DNA from 2 places in the Clostridium septicum genome. Region 1 is predicted to be linked to the other one. Evidence: a T-box and tRNA genes for the amino acid it is inferred to sense, from the RefSeq annotation. Region 1 holds a T-box; the other holds one or more tRNA genes.
The links. The T-box of region 1 lies ahead of gltX (glutamate--tRNA ligase). A T-box ahead of a tRNA ligase gene usually reads a tRNA of that ligase, here a tRNA-Glu.

Region 1 (8,166 bases):
AAATTTATTGATAAAGCTTTATAATTTTTAATAACTTGTGTTAATTTTCTGAAAAATATATTTAGTAATTAAAAATATAATGTATAATAAAGATACTAATAAAATTACTGGTATTGGGGGGGTTAGGATGAGAATAGATTTTAGAAATGTCGGTAAAAGCAAAATCTATATAAGTACTGATAATAAAGAATATATAGAGGTTTGTGATATTTTGGGAAATGTTTATAAGGTAAATAGAGAAAACATAACAGAAGTTAGTTTTATTCCTGATAATGTAGCAATTACTATAATGGGATTACCTACATCACGTTTTAAATCAACTTTAAAAATAAGCTTTAAAGATATTGAAGGAAAAGGTGAAGAGAAGTTAGTGATTTATAATGATGCAAGTAAGTTACTTATAGAAGATGCTTATAAAGAAGTTAAGGCTTGGATAAATTTAAAGTAGTAATTAAGGGAATTATAATTTAGTGATTATTTTGATATATTCTAAATAAACAGCACCTAGTAAGATAAAATGCTCTTACTAGGTGCTATTATTATATCATATTGTATTATTTAATTATCATGAAGTAGAAGGTGTATTTTTTATTTTTAGAAAATTATATATATATTTCTACAGTATTATTGGTGATTTTTTATTGAGTATTAATAGACTAAGGTGTATTATAGAGATATTTAATTAAAAGTAAACTTAGGTGGAGATAATATGTTAAGTAAAGAATTAGCGCAAAATATAGTAGATAAAATGATGGATGTTATTCCTTATAATGTAAACGTAATGGATTATAAGGGCAAAATAATAGGGAGTGGTGATTATTTAAGAATAGGAAATTTGCATGAGGGAGCTAAAAAAGCTTTAGAAGAAAAAAGGTTAATTGAAATATATGAAAAAGTTGAAAATAGTAGACCTGGAGTTAATACACCTATAGTTTTTAGGGGAGAGATTATTGGTGTTATTGGCATAACAGGAAATCCAGATGAAGTAAGACAGTTTAGTAAATTAGTTAGTGTAACAGCAGAATTACTTATTAATCAAGAATATACATTAAATCAACATATGATAAGACAAAGGCTAAAAGAAGAATTTATTTATGAATGGATATATTTAAATGAAGATTATAATAGCGATTTTATTAATAGGGGAAAAGCATTAGGTATAGATGTTAATTTAGAAAGAATAGTAGTAGTGGTAGAAAATGAAAGAGAAAAATTTAAAGAGCTTAGAAGATTTGTTAAAGATGATGAGTATTATATTAAATTTTCTCCAAATAGAATAGCACTAATATTGAGAAATAAAAAGAATATATATTTTAGAATTGATAGTATAAAAGAATTTATGGATATATCTATAACTAAAGTAGGCGTTGGAACGTTACATAAGAAACTTATTGAATCTTTATCAGAAGCACTACAGTCTTTAGAAATAGGTAAAAAATTATATAAAAATGATTTTGTAAATATATATGATAAAATAAGACTTTTTTATAAAGGTGAGAAATTATTTAATATAAAAGAATGTAAAAGTATAATTTATAGAATAGAATCAGAGGGTAGTGACTTAAATCTATTGGAGACTTTTTTATGTTATATGGAAATGAATGGAGAAAAACAAAAAGTAGCTAATGAAATATATATACATAGAAATACTTTAAATTATAGGTTAGAAAAAATTGAAGAAATTACTGGGTTACATTTTAATGATTATTTAGAGTTTTTTCAGCTGCTTTTAGCATATATAAGTTATAAATTGGAAGTTTAATTGTGCAAATGCACAAAAATATAAAACGTCATTTCGTCTAAGAAACAATGCAATTTCTCCGGAAAACATTTACACTAGTTTGGTAATAATTTAATTATAAAATTTATAAGATGTAGATCATTGAAGGGAGATAAAATGATGGAAATTACTGTTACAGCATTAGGGGCAGTAATAGCATTAGTTGTTGCTATTACATTAATAATTAAAAAAGTACATCCAGCATATGGATTGATAATTGGAGCACTGATTGGAGGGTTAGTTGGTGGAGCTGGATTAACAGGTAGCGTTACGTTAATGATGAATGGGGCAAAAGGAATGATACCTGCTATATTAAGAATACTTACAGCTGGAGTTTTAGCTGGAGTTCTTATTGAATCAGGGGCAGCAGCTAAAATTGCTGAAACTATAGTAAGTAAAATTGGAGAATCTAAAGCATTAATAGCATTAACAATAGCAACAATGGTTTTAACAGCAGTTGGAGTTTTTGTAGATGTTGCTGTAATAACAGTTGCGCCTATAGCATTAGCAATAGCATACAAATCGAATCTTAGTAAGTCTGCAATACTTTTAGCAATGATTGGAGGGGGAAAGGCCGGAAATATAATGTCACCTAATCCAAATACAATTGCAGCAGCAGATAATTTAGGGGTTTCATTAACAAGTGTAATGATAGCAGGAGTAATACCAGCTATATTTGGTGTTATTGTAACATGTATAATAGCAAAACGTCTTAAAGTAAAAGGAACTTTTGTAGGAAATGATGAAAATACTAAAGAAATAGAAAATATGCCAGGATTCTTTCCAGCTATAGTTGGGCCTTTAACTGCAATAATACTATTAATGTTAAGACCAACTTTAGGAATTAGCATAGATCCTTTAATAGCACTTCCAGTAGGTGGGTTATGTGGGATAATAGCAATGGGAAAAGTAAAACATCTTAATGAATATGCAACTTATGGCTTAGGAAAGATGAGTGGAGTTGCCATATTATTAATAGGTACAGGAACTTTAGCTGGAATAATATCTAATTCAGGTTTAAAAGATGTAATAATACAAGGAATAAATACATTAGGTTTACCAAACTTTGCATTAGCACCAGTATCTGGTATATTAATGTCTGCTGCAACTGCATCAACAACATCAGGTACAGCAGTAGCTACTTCAGTATTTGGACCTACTATAACAGGTATGGGTGTATCTTCATTAGCAACAGCAGCAATGGTACATGTTGGAGCAACAGTTTTAGACCATTTACCTCATGGAAGTTTCTTTCATGCAACAGGTGGTAGCATAAATATGTCAATGAAAGAAAGATTAAAACTTATACCATATGAATCATTAGTTGGATTAACAATGACTATTGTTTCAGTTATAATATTTGGTTTCATATTATAATTAAAATTAAAGATATAAAAATGAAATGGAGTTGAACTATATGAAATTTATATTAGCACCAGATTCCTTTAAGGAAAGTATGACATCAAAAGAAGCTTGTGATGCTATGGAACTTGGAATTAAAAAAGTAATAAAAGACGCAGAATGTATAAAAGTACCTATGGCAGATGGAGGAGAAGGAACTGTAGAAGCTTTAGTAGAGGCAACAAATGGAACAATTCATAAAGTTAAGGTTACAGCTCCTTTAGGAAATGAAGTAGAAGCTATTTTTGGAGTCTTAGGAAATAAAACTACAGCTGTTATAGAAATGGCAAGTGCAAGTGGAATACATCTAGTAAAAAGAGAAGAAAGAAATCCTCTTATAACTACAACTTATGGAACAGGGGAACTTATAAGAGCTGCTCTTGATTTAGGAGTAAAGCATATAGTTATAGGAATAGGTGGAAGTGCAACTAATGATGGTGGAGCTGGAATGATTCAAGCATTAGGTGGTAAGATTTTAGACAAAGATGGAAATCAAATAGCCTTTGGTGGTGGAGAATTATCAAAGGTAGAAAAAATAGATTTAACTGAATTAGATAAAAGAATTAAAGAGGTAACTATTGAAGTAGCCTGTGATGTAACAAATCCTTTAGTTGGAGAAACTGGAGCCTCAGCAATATTTGGACCACAAAAAGGTGCAACAGAAGAAATGGTTAAAATATTAGATAAAAATCTTTCTAATTATGCGAAGGTAATAAAAAAAGAATTAGGAAAAGATGTAGCTAATGTAGAAGGAGCAGGGGCAGCAGGTGGATTAGGAGCAGCATTATTAGCTTTTTTAGATGCAAAACTAGAAAAAGGTATAGAGCTTGTAATAAAGCATACAGAACTTAAAGAAAAAGTAAAAGGTGCAGCTTTTGTATTTACAGGAGAAGGTGCTATAGATAATCAAACTATTTATGGAAAAACTCCAATGGGAGTAGCAAAAACAGCTAAAGAGGAAGGTATTAAAACTATTGCATTTGCAGGAAAGGTTTCAGAAGGAGTAGAAAATTTATATCCAATAGGAATAGAATCTATCTTTAGTATAATGCAGGGAGTAGATACTTTAGATGATGCTTTAAAAAATGGAAGAGAAAATTTAGCTAAAACAGTAGAAAATGTAGTTAGATTAATAAGTATAAAATAAAAAGAACTTCAAAAACCATATTTACAATATTTAATTGTAAAGTTATAATGTTACTGTATTTAGGTTAAAATACATATAACTAAATAAGTAGCATTGAAGGAGAAGAGTATATAGTAAATTAAGTTAAAGAGATCTAGGGATGGTGTAATCCTAGAATTTAATCCTATAGAAAGAAGCTCTGGAGCTATAATTTTAAATGAGTGGATTAGGTTATCTAATCAATTTAGGTGGTAACGCGGAAGTAGCCTTTCGTCCTAAAGGTTTTAGGATGAAGGGCTTTTTTATTCTTTAGTAATTTATATAAATATCTAAATTATTTATAACTTAATTATAATTTTGAAACTAAGTATATTAGCCTAAAGAATAAAAAATAAAGTATGTGTGTGGTAGTTTCTAATGAGGTAAGCTTGGGAGAGCTCACATGCGTGAAAAAATCCATGGCTCCAAAGTCGCCTTGGGGATTTTTTTATTTAATTGAAAAGGAAGGAAAGATAAAGATGAGTTTAGAAAAATTAGCTGAAATTATTTTCCCTGGTATTGATAAAACACCAGAGTATTACATTGAAAAATATCCAAAGAGAGATTTAAAAGAAGGCGCAGTAGTTTGTAGATATGCTCCATCACCAACAGGATTCCAACATATCGGAGGAGTTTTTGCTGCATTAATAAATGAAAGATTAGCACGTCAAACAGATGGAGTTTTTTATTTAAGAATAGAAGATACAGATCAAAAGAGAGAAGTAGCAGGAGCTATTGAAGATACTATAGCAACTATGCATAACTTTGGAATGGACTTTAATGAAGGAATGACTGGAACGGATACATCAAAGGGAAATTATGGACCATATAGACAAAGTCAAAGAGCAGAAATATATAAGGCTTTTGCTAAAGATTTAGTTAAGAAGGGGTTAGCTTATCCATGTTTCTGTACTCCAGAAGAGTTAGCAGAACTTCGTGAAAAGCAAACAGCTGCAAAAATTACACCAGGATATTATGGCGAATATGCTAAATATAGAAATTTAACTTCAGAAGAAGCTATAGAAAAAATAGAAAAAGGTGAAAGTTATATTATAAGACTTAAATCACCAGGAAACATAGAAAATAGAGTAGAATTCCATGACTTAATAAAAGGAGATGTACATTTCCCAGAAAATAATCAAGATATAGTTTTAATAAAGGGTGATGGGCTTCCTACATATCACTTTGCACATGCTATAGATGATGCATTAATGAGAACTACTCATGTTATAAGAGGAGAAGAATGGTTATCATCACTTCCAATACATGTTCAATTATTCGATGTTTTAGGATTAGAAAAACCAGAATATGCTCATATTCCAACAATAATGAAAAATGATAATGGATCAAAGAGAAAATTATCAAAGAGAAAAGATGCTGAAGCAGCAGTTTCTTATTATAAAGAAGTTGGATATCCAATGGTTTCAGTTATAGAATACTTATTAAATATAATAAACTCAACTTTTGAAGAGTGGAGAGCTGAAAATCCTTTAGCAGATTATCATGATTTTGAAATAGCTTTAGATAAGATGAGTAAGAGTGGAGCATTATTTGATATAGTTAAGTTAAATGATGTAAGTAAAGAAGTAATTTGTAAGATGAAGCCAGAAGTAGTTTATAATTACTACACAACTTGGGCAAAAGAATTTGATAAAGAAATGTTTGAATTAGTAACAGCTAATGAAGTTATGACTAAAGAAATATTCAATATAGATAAAGAAGGTCCAAAGCCAAGAAAAGATTTTGCTAAGTGGGAAGATGTTAAAGAAAAGATATTCTATTTTTATGATGAATTATTTGATAAAGAAACAGCAGAACAAGTAGAATTACCAAAAACATTATCTCTTGAAAATGCAAAAGATATAATTGAAACTTATGCAAAAGAATTTACTTTTAATGTAGGAAGTCAAGAAGCTTGGTTTGATGAATTAAAAGAAATAGGATTAAAATTAGGATACTGTGCAAATAGAAAAGAATATAAGGCTAATCCAGATCAATATAAGGGTATGATTTCAGATGTAGCAGGGGCTGTAAGAGCAGCTTTATCACATAGAACTAATACTCCAGATCTTTATACTATAATGCAAATTATGGGAGAAGAAAAAGTAAAGAGTAGATTTAGTAAATTTATAAATCTATAATTTTTCATAAGTATTAGAAAACTTGGGGCTATCTTAAAATGGCTAGTCCTAGAAAATATAGCTTATACTTTATAAAAAATAAATTATATAAGTAGATATAACAAAAGCACACGGTAAGAACCTGTAATCTTACTATGTGCTTTTTTGTTTCAAAAATATCAAAAATAATTAGTAAATTATAGTTTTAATACAGTACCAAGTTTGTAGATTTAAATTATATATTAATCTATACTTATAAATTATTTATATTAATAAGTAATTTAATTAAAGTAATAACAACTTGTTAGAATAGGTTTACATAACGCTATGAATAAGTTTTCATTATAAAACTATTTGACAATCAAATAAAAAGTTATATAATATAAAATATACTTTGACAGTCGAAATAAATAATTAACTTAGGAGGAAAAATGAAAAAGAGAAACAAGATAATACTTAGTATAGTATTAGTGGGATTAATACTATTTTCCACAGTTACTTATATTGTAGGACAAATGGTTTATAATGGATCAGTAGGATCAAAAACAGAAGTGGCTAAAGATGAAATGATAGATTTTTATAGCAAAAAAGAGGACAAGCGTTTAGAAACTTTAAATAAATATAAGCATGAAAAATTATTTGTGAAAAATCCTAAAAATGGATATGACATTGAAGTAATGAATATAAAATCAAATAAAGAAACTAATGATGTAATAGTAATTGTACATGGAATAGAAAGTAATTACTATGAAGTTTTAAATTCAGCATTTAATTATTTAGAGAATGGATATAATGTAGTAGTATATAATCAAAGGCATACAGGAGAGACAGGTGGAGAAAATTACACTTTTGGTTTATATGAAAGGTTTGACCTAGATGAAGTTGTAAACTATGCAGCAAGTACTTATAAAGATGGTATTTTAGGGGTACATGGATTTTCAATGGGAGCTGCCACATCAACAATGCATACTGAGTTAAATGAAGAAAAGAAGAAGGTGGATTTTTACATATTAGATGCACCATATCATACTATGGAAAGTGCTATAAACCTTGGAATAACAGGAAAAGATGTACCTTTAATACCTGTAAAGTTTGCCGAATGGGCAGGAAATCTTTATACAAAAACTAAAGCAGGTTTTTCATATGATGATATAGAGCCTTATAAAGCAGTTAAAAATATAACAGTTCCTGTAATGCTTATTCATGGAGAAGATGATACTACAACATCACCAGGAAGCAGCAAAATTATTTATGATAATATTCCACATGATAAAAAAGAACTATGGCTAATACCAGGATTAAAGCATTGCAAGGCCGATGATCTTATACCAGAAGAATATTTCAATAGAATATATAATTTTATAGACAAAAATGTAAGACAATAAATCAAAGGGTTGCAGCAAATACTGTAACCCTTTGATTTATTATTTATTTAATTTAAATGAGCTCTTAAGAGATACTATTCTATTAAATACTAATTTTTCATCTGTAGTATATTTAGGATCTACATTAAAGAAACCATTTCTTATTAATTGGAATTTATCTTGAGGTTTAGCAGTTTTAGCTGCAGTTTCTTCAATAAATCCTTGTAAAACTTCTAAAGAGTTTGGATTTATTTGTTCTAAGAAGTGTTTACCTTCATTTTCTTTTTCATCATCAAGGATTAGTGGTTCATAAAGTCTAAATTCAGCAGGCTTAGC
Region 2 (8,166 bases), 1.1 Mb from region 1:
TTTTAGTGTTACTATCACAATCTAGTTGTGATAGTAACACTTTTTATATTTATTTAGAATTTGCTATATTTTTAGCCACGCAATATCCAGAACTCCAAGCCCATTGAAGATTAAATCCACCACAATCGCCGTCTACGTCTAATATTTCACCACAAAAATATAAATTAGGAACTAATTTAGATTCAAGAGTTATAGGATCTACTTCTTTAGTATTAACGCCTCCAATAGTTACTTGAGCTTGATTAAAGCCGTTAGTACCTATACATTTAAATTTCCATTGTTTTAAAAGGTCTATAAGTCTTCTTCTATCTTTCCAATCTAAGTCATAACAAGGACAATGTAAATTAGTAATGCCAGCTTCTTTTAATAGTGTTGGAATTAATTTTTTATTAACTATACCTATTAATGAATCTAATACTGATCTATGGGAGAACATTGCTAGATGCCTTTCTATAAAGTTCTCTACATCTTCCAGAGATAGATTAGGCATCATATCTACAATTATTTCTACTTTTTTTCCTTTATGCAAAGCTTTAGATGCATGACCTGATAATTGTAAAATAGGAGGACCTGATATTCCGTAATCAGTGAAAAGTATTTCTCCGAATTCTTTTCTAATAGGTTTGTCATTAATTAATAGTATGGCATATCCATCAAATTTTATACCAGATAGTGCTTTTAAATGAGGATGCTCTAATTTAAGTTGAACTATACCAGGAAGAGGATTTATAATTTTATGCCCTAAGGATTTAGCTAATGAATGCCCAGAACCGTCAGAGCCTGTTTTAACAGCAGATTTTCCTCCACAGGCAAGAATTAATTTTTCACATGTGAATAATTTATATTCTTCATTACTTGTGGATAAATTGAAATTTTTCTTCCTGTGGATATCTTTTAATTTGCAATTTGTGTATAGAGGTATTCCTCTTTCTTCTAAAGCAAATCTAAAAATATCCACAACAGAAGAAGCCTGTAATGATTGTGGATACATTTTTCCACCTTTTAATTCAGTTATAGGTAAACCTAAAGAAAGAAAAAATGATTTAGTATCTTCAACCATAAAATTAGATAGTGAATTCACAAAAAAATTAGGATTTTCACTATGATAAGATAAAAACGGGAAAGATATTGTGTTATTAGATATATTACATCTACCATTACCTGTAGTTAAAATTTTCTTGCCAATTCTATCGGTGGCTTCTAAAATAGCTACATCTATACCGAAATCTTTGGCTGCAATAGCTGCAATTAATCCAGATGCTCCACCACCAACTATAATTAAATCATGATGTATCATAATATTTAATCTCCTTCATGTATATTTAAATAAATTTTATCATAGTAATATAAGTTATAAAACTATGGAATACTATTTTAAAGAGGTGAAATATATGAAAGTAAAGATTATAAATAAAGATAGTAGTGATTTTGAAAAAGAATTTAAAGTTAGAAGAATGAATTATGATCAATCTGTGGTTAATTATCCTAATTCAAAAGGTATAAATATATTTTTAAATAAAGATGTAAAATTTATTACAGAATCTGATATAGATGAGTTTTTAATTAAATATAAGGATTTTTTGAAAATAAAATTAAATAGAGGAATATCTATAAATTTATATAAAATATTATTAGATACTATACAAGAACAATTTAATGAAAAATTTTTATCTCTTAATTTATTAAAAGATAGATATAAAGTAAATAAGAGAGGTATTTGGGATAAAGAGGTATTAGCTATTGTTAATGAGCATATTCCGGTAAATATTATTGCAAGTGGCGAAAATTTCAAAAAAACAGGATATAATATTTCTGTGGAAGAAATAAATAAAGAGAAATTTTTTGAAATATGTCGTTTTGAAATTAAAAAAATTCAGAAGGAAATAAAGGAAAAAGAGACTCAACTTTCAAGATATGGACAGGGCTTAGATTGTCTAAAATCAAGGGTTGACCAGGTTAAATTACTAGAATGAAAAATATATAAAAATAAGTTTGAAATTAAATAAATAAAAAAGTTTTAAAAAAGTGTTGACACTATATTAAAATTTATGTATTATAGTTAATGTGCTCGGCAGGAGAAATGTTCCTGAAAGAAACGAGCAAAATTTAATATGGCTCCTTGGTCAAGCGGTTAAGACACCACCCTTTCACGGTGGTAACAGGGGTTCGATTCCCCTAGGAGTCACCATTTATTTTGGGCGCATAGCTCAGCTGGGAGAGCATCTGCCTTACAAGCAGAGGGTCACAGGTTCGATCCCTGTTGTGCCCACCAAAATTAAATGGCTTAGTAGCTCAGTTGGTTAGAGTACTGGCCTGTCACGCCAGGGGTCGAGGGTTCGAGTCCCTTCTAAGTCGCCATTTTAATTTTAAAAGATAACATAAAAAATAATATTTAAAGCTATTATATGCTGGCATGGCTCAACGGTAGAGCAGCTGACTTGTAATCAGCAGGTTGTAGGTTCGATTCCTATTGCCAGCTCCATATATGGCTCCTTGGTCAAGCGGTTAAGACACCACCCTTTCACGGTGGTAACAGGGGTTCGATTCCCCTAGGAGTCACCATTTTATTTTGGGCGCATAGCTCAGCTGGGAGAGCATCTGCCTTACAAGCAGAGGGTCACAGGTTCGATCCCTGTTGTGCCCACCAAAATTAAATGGCTTAGTAGCTCAGTTGGTTAGAGTACTGGCCTGTCACGCCAGGGGTCGAGGGTTCGAGTCCCTTCTAAGTCGCCATTTTAATTTTAAAAAAAGCATTAAATATTATAAAACAAAAAACTTAATATGGCTCCTTGGTCAAGCGGTTAAGACACCACCCTTTCACGGTGGTAACAGGGGTTCGATTCCCCTAGGAGTCACCATTTATTTTGGGCGCATAGCTCAGCTGGGAGAGCATCTGCCTTACAAGCAGAGGGTCACAGGTTCGATCCCTGTTGTGCCCACCAAAATTAAATGGCTTAGTAGCTCAGTTGGTTAGAGTACTGGCCTGTCACGCCAGGGGTCGAGGGTTCGAGTCCCTTCTAAGTCGCCATTTTTTTATTTAAAAAAATATATGCTGGCATGGCTCAACGGTAGAGCAGCTGACTTGTAATCAGCAGGTTGTAGGTTCGATTCCTATTGCCAGCTCCAAAAAGCTTTGGATAAATCCAAAGCTTTTTTGTTTTATAAAAATTTACGACATAGTAAGCTAAAGAAAATATAAAAAGGTAATGATTAAATTAAGTCATTACCTTTAATAATTATCTACGTTTCAAGTTTAATTGTATTCTAATGTCTTCTGCATAAAATTTATAAAGTTTAAAGTTTCCAACAAGTCTAGAATAAATTCTTTCACTATATATTTTTGTTATCATAGGAAGACTTAAGTTGGTAGATATAATCATTTTTTTGTTTTTAAGTAGCTTTTTATTAATTAAAGTAAATAATTCTGTTGCAGAGAATTCAGTAATTTGTTCTGCACCTAAATCGTCAATAATTAATAAATCGCAGTTTAATAAAAGTTCTTCTAGCTCATAGTTATTATTAAATCTTATATCTCTAAGACATTTTATAAGCTCATCAGATGTTTTATATACTACTAAAAAACCTCTATCCAATAAATCCTTGGCAATACACCATGATAAATAAGTTTTACCTGTTCCAGAATTACCATAGAATAATAGGTTAGAATTGTGATTTGAAAAGTTAGGTATATAATCTCCTTTTATAAACTCTATTATATTTTCTATGTTTCTTCTAGGAGAGAATTTATCTTCACCTATTTTATGATTAGAATATAAATTTATATCAAAATTGTTGAAATTATTAATTTTTACAGCTTCTTCTAAATCTGAATCTTGATAATATAATTTTACTAGTTTACTTTTATAACAAGAACATTTATTTACCCCTATATAACCTTCGTCCTTACATTTTGAACATTGATAATGAAGTGATAAATATTCAGGATCATATCCTTTTGATACTAAAGCTTCATATTTTTTAAATCTTAAATCAGTTATAGTATCTTTAATTTCTTCTATTTGTTTTTCGTTAAGTCCTTTAAGTATAGATAGAGACAAATTTAAACTTTGCTTTTGAATTAATTTATCTAATTCCATAATTTCAGGATATTTATTAGAAATTTCTTCTCTTCTTTTATTTAGTTTCTTTTGTTCGGTTGTTCGTATATTTTCATATATATTTGCTAATTCTTTTTGATATCCCTTAATCATCGCTATCCCATCCTAATAGTTTCTTTTCAAGAGAATCATAATCATATTCTCTTGGTGTAAAGTTATTAAATTTTAAATTAGATTTAGTATTAGGTGTATTATTAAAGTTTTTCTTAGCAGCTAGATTTTTAAATTTCGATTCTTTCTCTTCTATATCCTTAATTGTTTTTAAATTATCTCTATTCCAGCTTGATAATATTCCATCTATATACTTAAAATCTGGTCTATTTAATCTTTGTGAACATATATCACAAGCCTTTTTTATTATTTCTAGAGAAAAGTTGTATGTTGTAGTCCACTTTTCTAACATATCTTCTTGTGGTTTCATTATATCAGTATTTCGAATACCCAGGAATTTAAGAATTTCTCTATAAGTACCCCATTTATCTTCTGTTTTTCTTATGTAATTCTGAGCATCTTCTATAGTTTTTATATTCATTTCATGCCAAGCGATGGCTACCTTTTCTATATATCGAGTATTACTCTTCCCCCTAGAAATACAATATTCTATAATTAAAAGTATTAACTCAGATGAAAAGTTATAATCTTTTTTCCAACTAATATATGTTGTAAACTCTGTAGGAGATAATGGTCTTCCAAGAAGTCTTTCTATATCTTTTAACATACCGTTATTAGTTTCATCAGATAATTCATCTAGTAGATTAATTTCGTTAGATGATGCTGGGGTATCTATAGATAAATCTACAAAATCTATTTCAAAGTTTCCCATTTTATCAATAGGAACTAATTTTATAACACCTTCATCATTCCAGTAATTTAATGCATTTATAATATCGGATTCTAGTAGGTTTAATGATGAAGCTAATATTGAAGAGCTTATTCCAATTTCTCCACTCATATTATGTTTAAGCATTAATAAGTATACTTTAATAAATTCGCCTCTAGCTTTTGGCATATACTTTTCAATAAATACATTACTAATAGGAGTAAATTTTAAGGCTTTAGATTTAAGCATAAATGTACTCATTAATTTCTCCTCTACCTTTCTTTATATTTATTCACATTAAGTTAATTATATCAAAGTGAGTTATATCACTCAATAAAACAATTAAGGCATAAAAGGAATAATATTAAAATAGTTGGGAACATTATTAAATGTGTTGTTTAAAATACTATTAAAAAGGAAGGGAAAAATATGGTTTCAAAAAAGGATGCAGTTGGTGTCACGGTAAAAATAGTATTATTATTTATACCTGTAATTACAATACTGAATACTAATAAGAGTTATATTTTAGAAGCATATCTCAATAATAGTGTTATAGGATATGTAGATAGCAGAGCGGAGACTAGAGAAGTTTTTAGTGAAGTATTAGAAGAAATAAATATAGATTCTAAAAGTCCAGAAATTAATAATGAGAGAATTAGATATACAAAAATTACAGAAGGAAATGTGGCATTAAGTAACAAAAGTGAGATTAAAAAAAATATATTAGAAGCATTAACTGGTAAGGCTTCTGCATATGCATTGAGTTTATCAGGAGAAAAGTTAGGATATATGGCTTCTAATGATACGGTAAATAATATTTTAAAGTTAGCAACGGACAAACATATAAATGAATTAAATATAGATAGAACTGATGTTATATCAGCAGATATAGTATGTAATGTAAATTTGCAAGAAGAAACTACAGATATATCATCCATAAAAACAGAAGAGGAGTTAGCAGATAAAATATATAATATATCTAAAGAGAATACAGATTTAGTACAAATTAAAATAAAGACAAAAGAAATAGTTGAAGAAATTGTATCTCCTAAAACAGTTACTTCTTTAGATGAGAATTTATATATAGGTGAAAGTAGAATTGAAGAGGGAGAAGAGGGCATAAAGAAGGTATTAAAAGAAGTTACATATAAAAATGAAAAACAGGAAAATAATAATATTTTAGAAGAGACGATAATAAAAGAACCTGTAAATACTATTATACATAAAGGGAGTAAAAATCCTTATAAAGATGGGGTAGCTTTTTTATTACATCCAACAGTAGGTAAAACAGTAACTTCTGGATATGGTGAAAGGTGGAATTCTTTTCATAAGGGAATAGACATAGCTAGTAATATTGGGGATAAGGTAAATGCTGCCATAGAAGGAAAAGTAACATATGCCCAATACAATGATGGAGGTTATGGAAATTTAATAATTATAGAGCATGAAGGCAATATGACTACGTACTATGCACATTTAAGCGAAATATATGCCAAATTAGGGGATATAGTGAATACTGGAGATTTAATAGGGGCTGTGGGTAATACAGGTTTTAGTACAGGGCCTCATTTACACTTTGAACTTAGGGTAAATGGTTTACCAGTAGATCCAAGTAATTATATATTGAAACAAGAAAATAAGGCGTCTTAATAAAGGCACCTTATTTTTTTATAACTTTATTTATATTAACTTTTCCCTCTCCTTGATAATTCTTAGGCATATCAAATGGTTCACATGATACTTTTAATAAAGAAACAGTATCTTTAAAAGTTAAGCTAGGATCATTTTGATAAAGTAAAGCACAAATACCAGAAATATAAGCAGCAGCTAGTGAAGTGCCTGTATAACTTTTATAAGACGCATTTAACTTTTTAGGGTACATTTTAACCCCATTTTTTTCAGATATATAATTTACATTACAATTTAAAGAAACAATATCTACACACGCAGCGGCTATATCTGGTTTAGTATCTTTTTTTAATTTTCCGGCGGATGAATAGGGATAGGGTTTAATTATACTTGTAGTATCTATTCCAGCAACGGTTATACATTCTTTAGATAAAGCTATTCCTGTTATAGAGCCTTCGGAATTTTTATTACTACCACTAGGTACAACAGGCGTTATGTTTTTAGCTGTAGCTAATTTAAATATATTATCAAAGCAATTTTGTATAAAAGTATTGTAATATAAGAGTTCAAATGGTAAACAAAGAATCTTTATATTATATTTTTCACTTTCTTCAATCAAACACTCAATAGCGTAAAGCACATCTGAGACGAACCCTTTTCCCAACCTATCAAATGCTTTATAGCAATGTAAATTGCATTCAGGTGCAACACCACGATACATACCATTAGATTTTTCGCCACTACCAGCTAGTATACCGCAAGTACAAGTACCATGACCATTATCATCATATGGGTGTTTAAGATCAGATATTAGGTCTACAAATGTAGAGATTCGATTATAGGGAGTAAGTAAATCAGGATGAGGATAAACTCCGCTATCAACAATCCCTATTCCAACTCCCTTACCAGTTATGTTAGTTTTGCTAGATAATCTTGTTTTATTAGCTGTTGGGACACTCATTCCACATAAAAATAAATATTCATCAAAACAAATGTATTCAACTTCAGGATATTCTAAAAGCCTTTCTATTGCTTTAGTATTCAAATTGGCTGATATTATATTGCAAGGCTTTATATTTCTAATCAATTCACCTTTATAGGATGAAATTTTTTTTATTATTGAATCTTGGAATTTACTACACTTTATAATAACTCTATAATTTTTACGAATTTTAGAGGCCATACAGTTTTTTAGGTTGATGTCTAGCTTCTTATTTAAAGAGAACATATAATACTCCTAAAATTAATCACATTATATATTATATTAATAGGAGAGATTTTGTTAATAATAAGTTATAATTTCCATTTAAATATTACTATGCCTATAATCATTATGGCAATTCCTATAAATTCTTTCATGGAAAATGGAATTTTATCAGTTCCAAATAAACCAAAGGCATCTATAATACCTGCAGAGGTTAGTTGTGCTACTAAAATAATAGCTATGCCACAGGTAGCACCCATTGCACCAATACTTTTCATTACAGTGAATATTATGATGACTCCAAGCACTCCACCTAGTAAATAAAGTTTGTTAGCATCTTTAATTTCTTTGAAATTTCCTTTTCCAAAAAAGAATAAGATTATTAGAGTTAAGGC

Region 2: it encodes a tRNA-Glu, which carries the amino acid that the T-box ahead of gltX (glutamate--tRNA ligase) is inferred to sense. The anticodon was not compared.

What each region holds. Positions count from the first base shown of each region.
Region 1 is NZ_CP023671.1:2,793,407-2,801,572, forward strand. It holds gene CP523_RS12795 (hypothetical protein) at 128-448, shown strand; gene CP523_RS12800 (CdaR family transcriptional regulator) at 710-1,762, shown strand; gene CP523_RS12805 (GntP family permease) at 1,901-3,157, shown strand; gene CP523_RS12810 (glycerate kinase family protein) at 3,198-4,328, shown strand; T-box leader at 4,413-4,588, shown strand; gene gltX (glutamate--tRNA ligase) at 4,826-6,487, shown strand; gene CP523_RS12820 (alpha/beta hydrolase) at 6,898-7,851, shown strand; gene CP523_RS12825 (glutamine--tRNA ligase/YqeY domain fusion protein) at 7,891-8,166, opposite strand, start outside.
Region 2 is NZ_CP023671.1:1,690,996-1,699,161, reverse strand. It holds gene CP523_RS07520 (BaiN/RdsA family NAD(P)/FAD-dependent oxidoreductase) at 50-1,297, opposite strand; gene CP523_RS07515 (hypothetical protein) at 1,392-1,973, shown strand; tRNA gene CP523_RS07510 (tRNA-Glu) at 2,114-2,188, shown strand; tRNA gene CP523_RS07505 (tRNA-Val) at 2,197-2,272, shown strand; tRNA gene CP523_RS07500 (tRNA-Asp) at 2,282-2,358, shown strand; tRNA gene CP523_RS07495 (tRNA-Thr) at 2,408-2,482, shown strand; tRNA gene CP523_RS07490 (tRNA-Glu) at 2,488-2,562, shown strand; tRNA gene CP523_RS07485 (tRNA-Val) at 2,572-2,647, shown strand; tRNA gene CP523_RS07480 (tRNA-Asp) at 2,657-2,733, shown strand; tRNA gene CP523_RS07475 (tRNA-Glu) at 2,784-2,858, shown strand; tRNA gene CP523_RS07470 (tRNA-Val) at 2,867-2,942, shown strand; tRNA gene CP523_RS07465 (tRNA-Asp) at 2,952-3,028, shown strand; tRNA gene CP523_RS07460 (tRNA-Thr) at 3,052-3,126, shown strand; gene CP523_RS07455 (ATP-binding protein) at 3,237-4,211, opposite strand; gene CP523_RS07450 (DnaD domain protein) at 4,204-5,199, opposite strand; gene CP523_RS07445 (peptidoglycan DD-metalloendopeptidase family protein) at 5,368-6,588, shown strand; gene CP523_RS07440 (S8 family serine peptidase) at 6,599-7,795, opposite strand; gene CP523_RS07435 (DMT family transporter) at 7,861-8,166, opposite strand, start outside.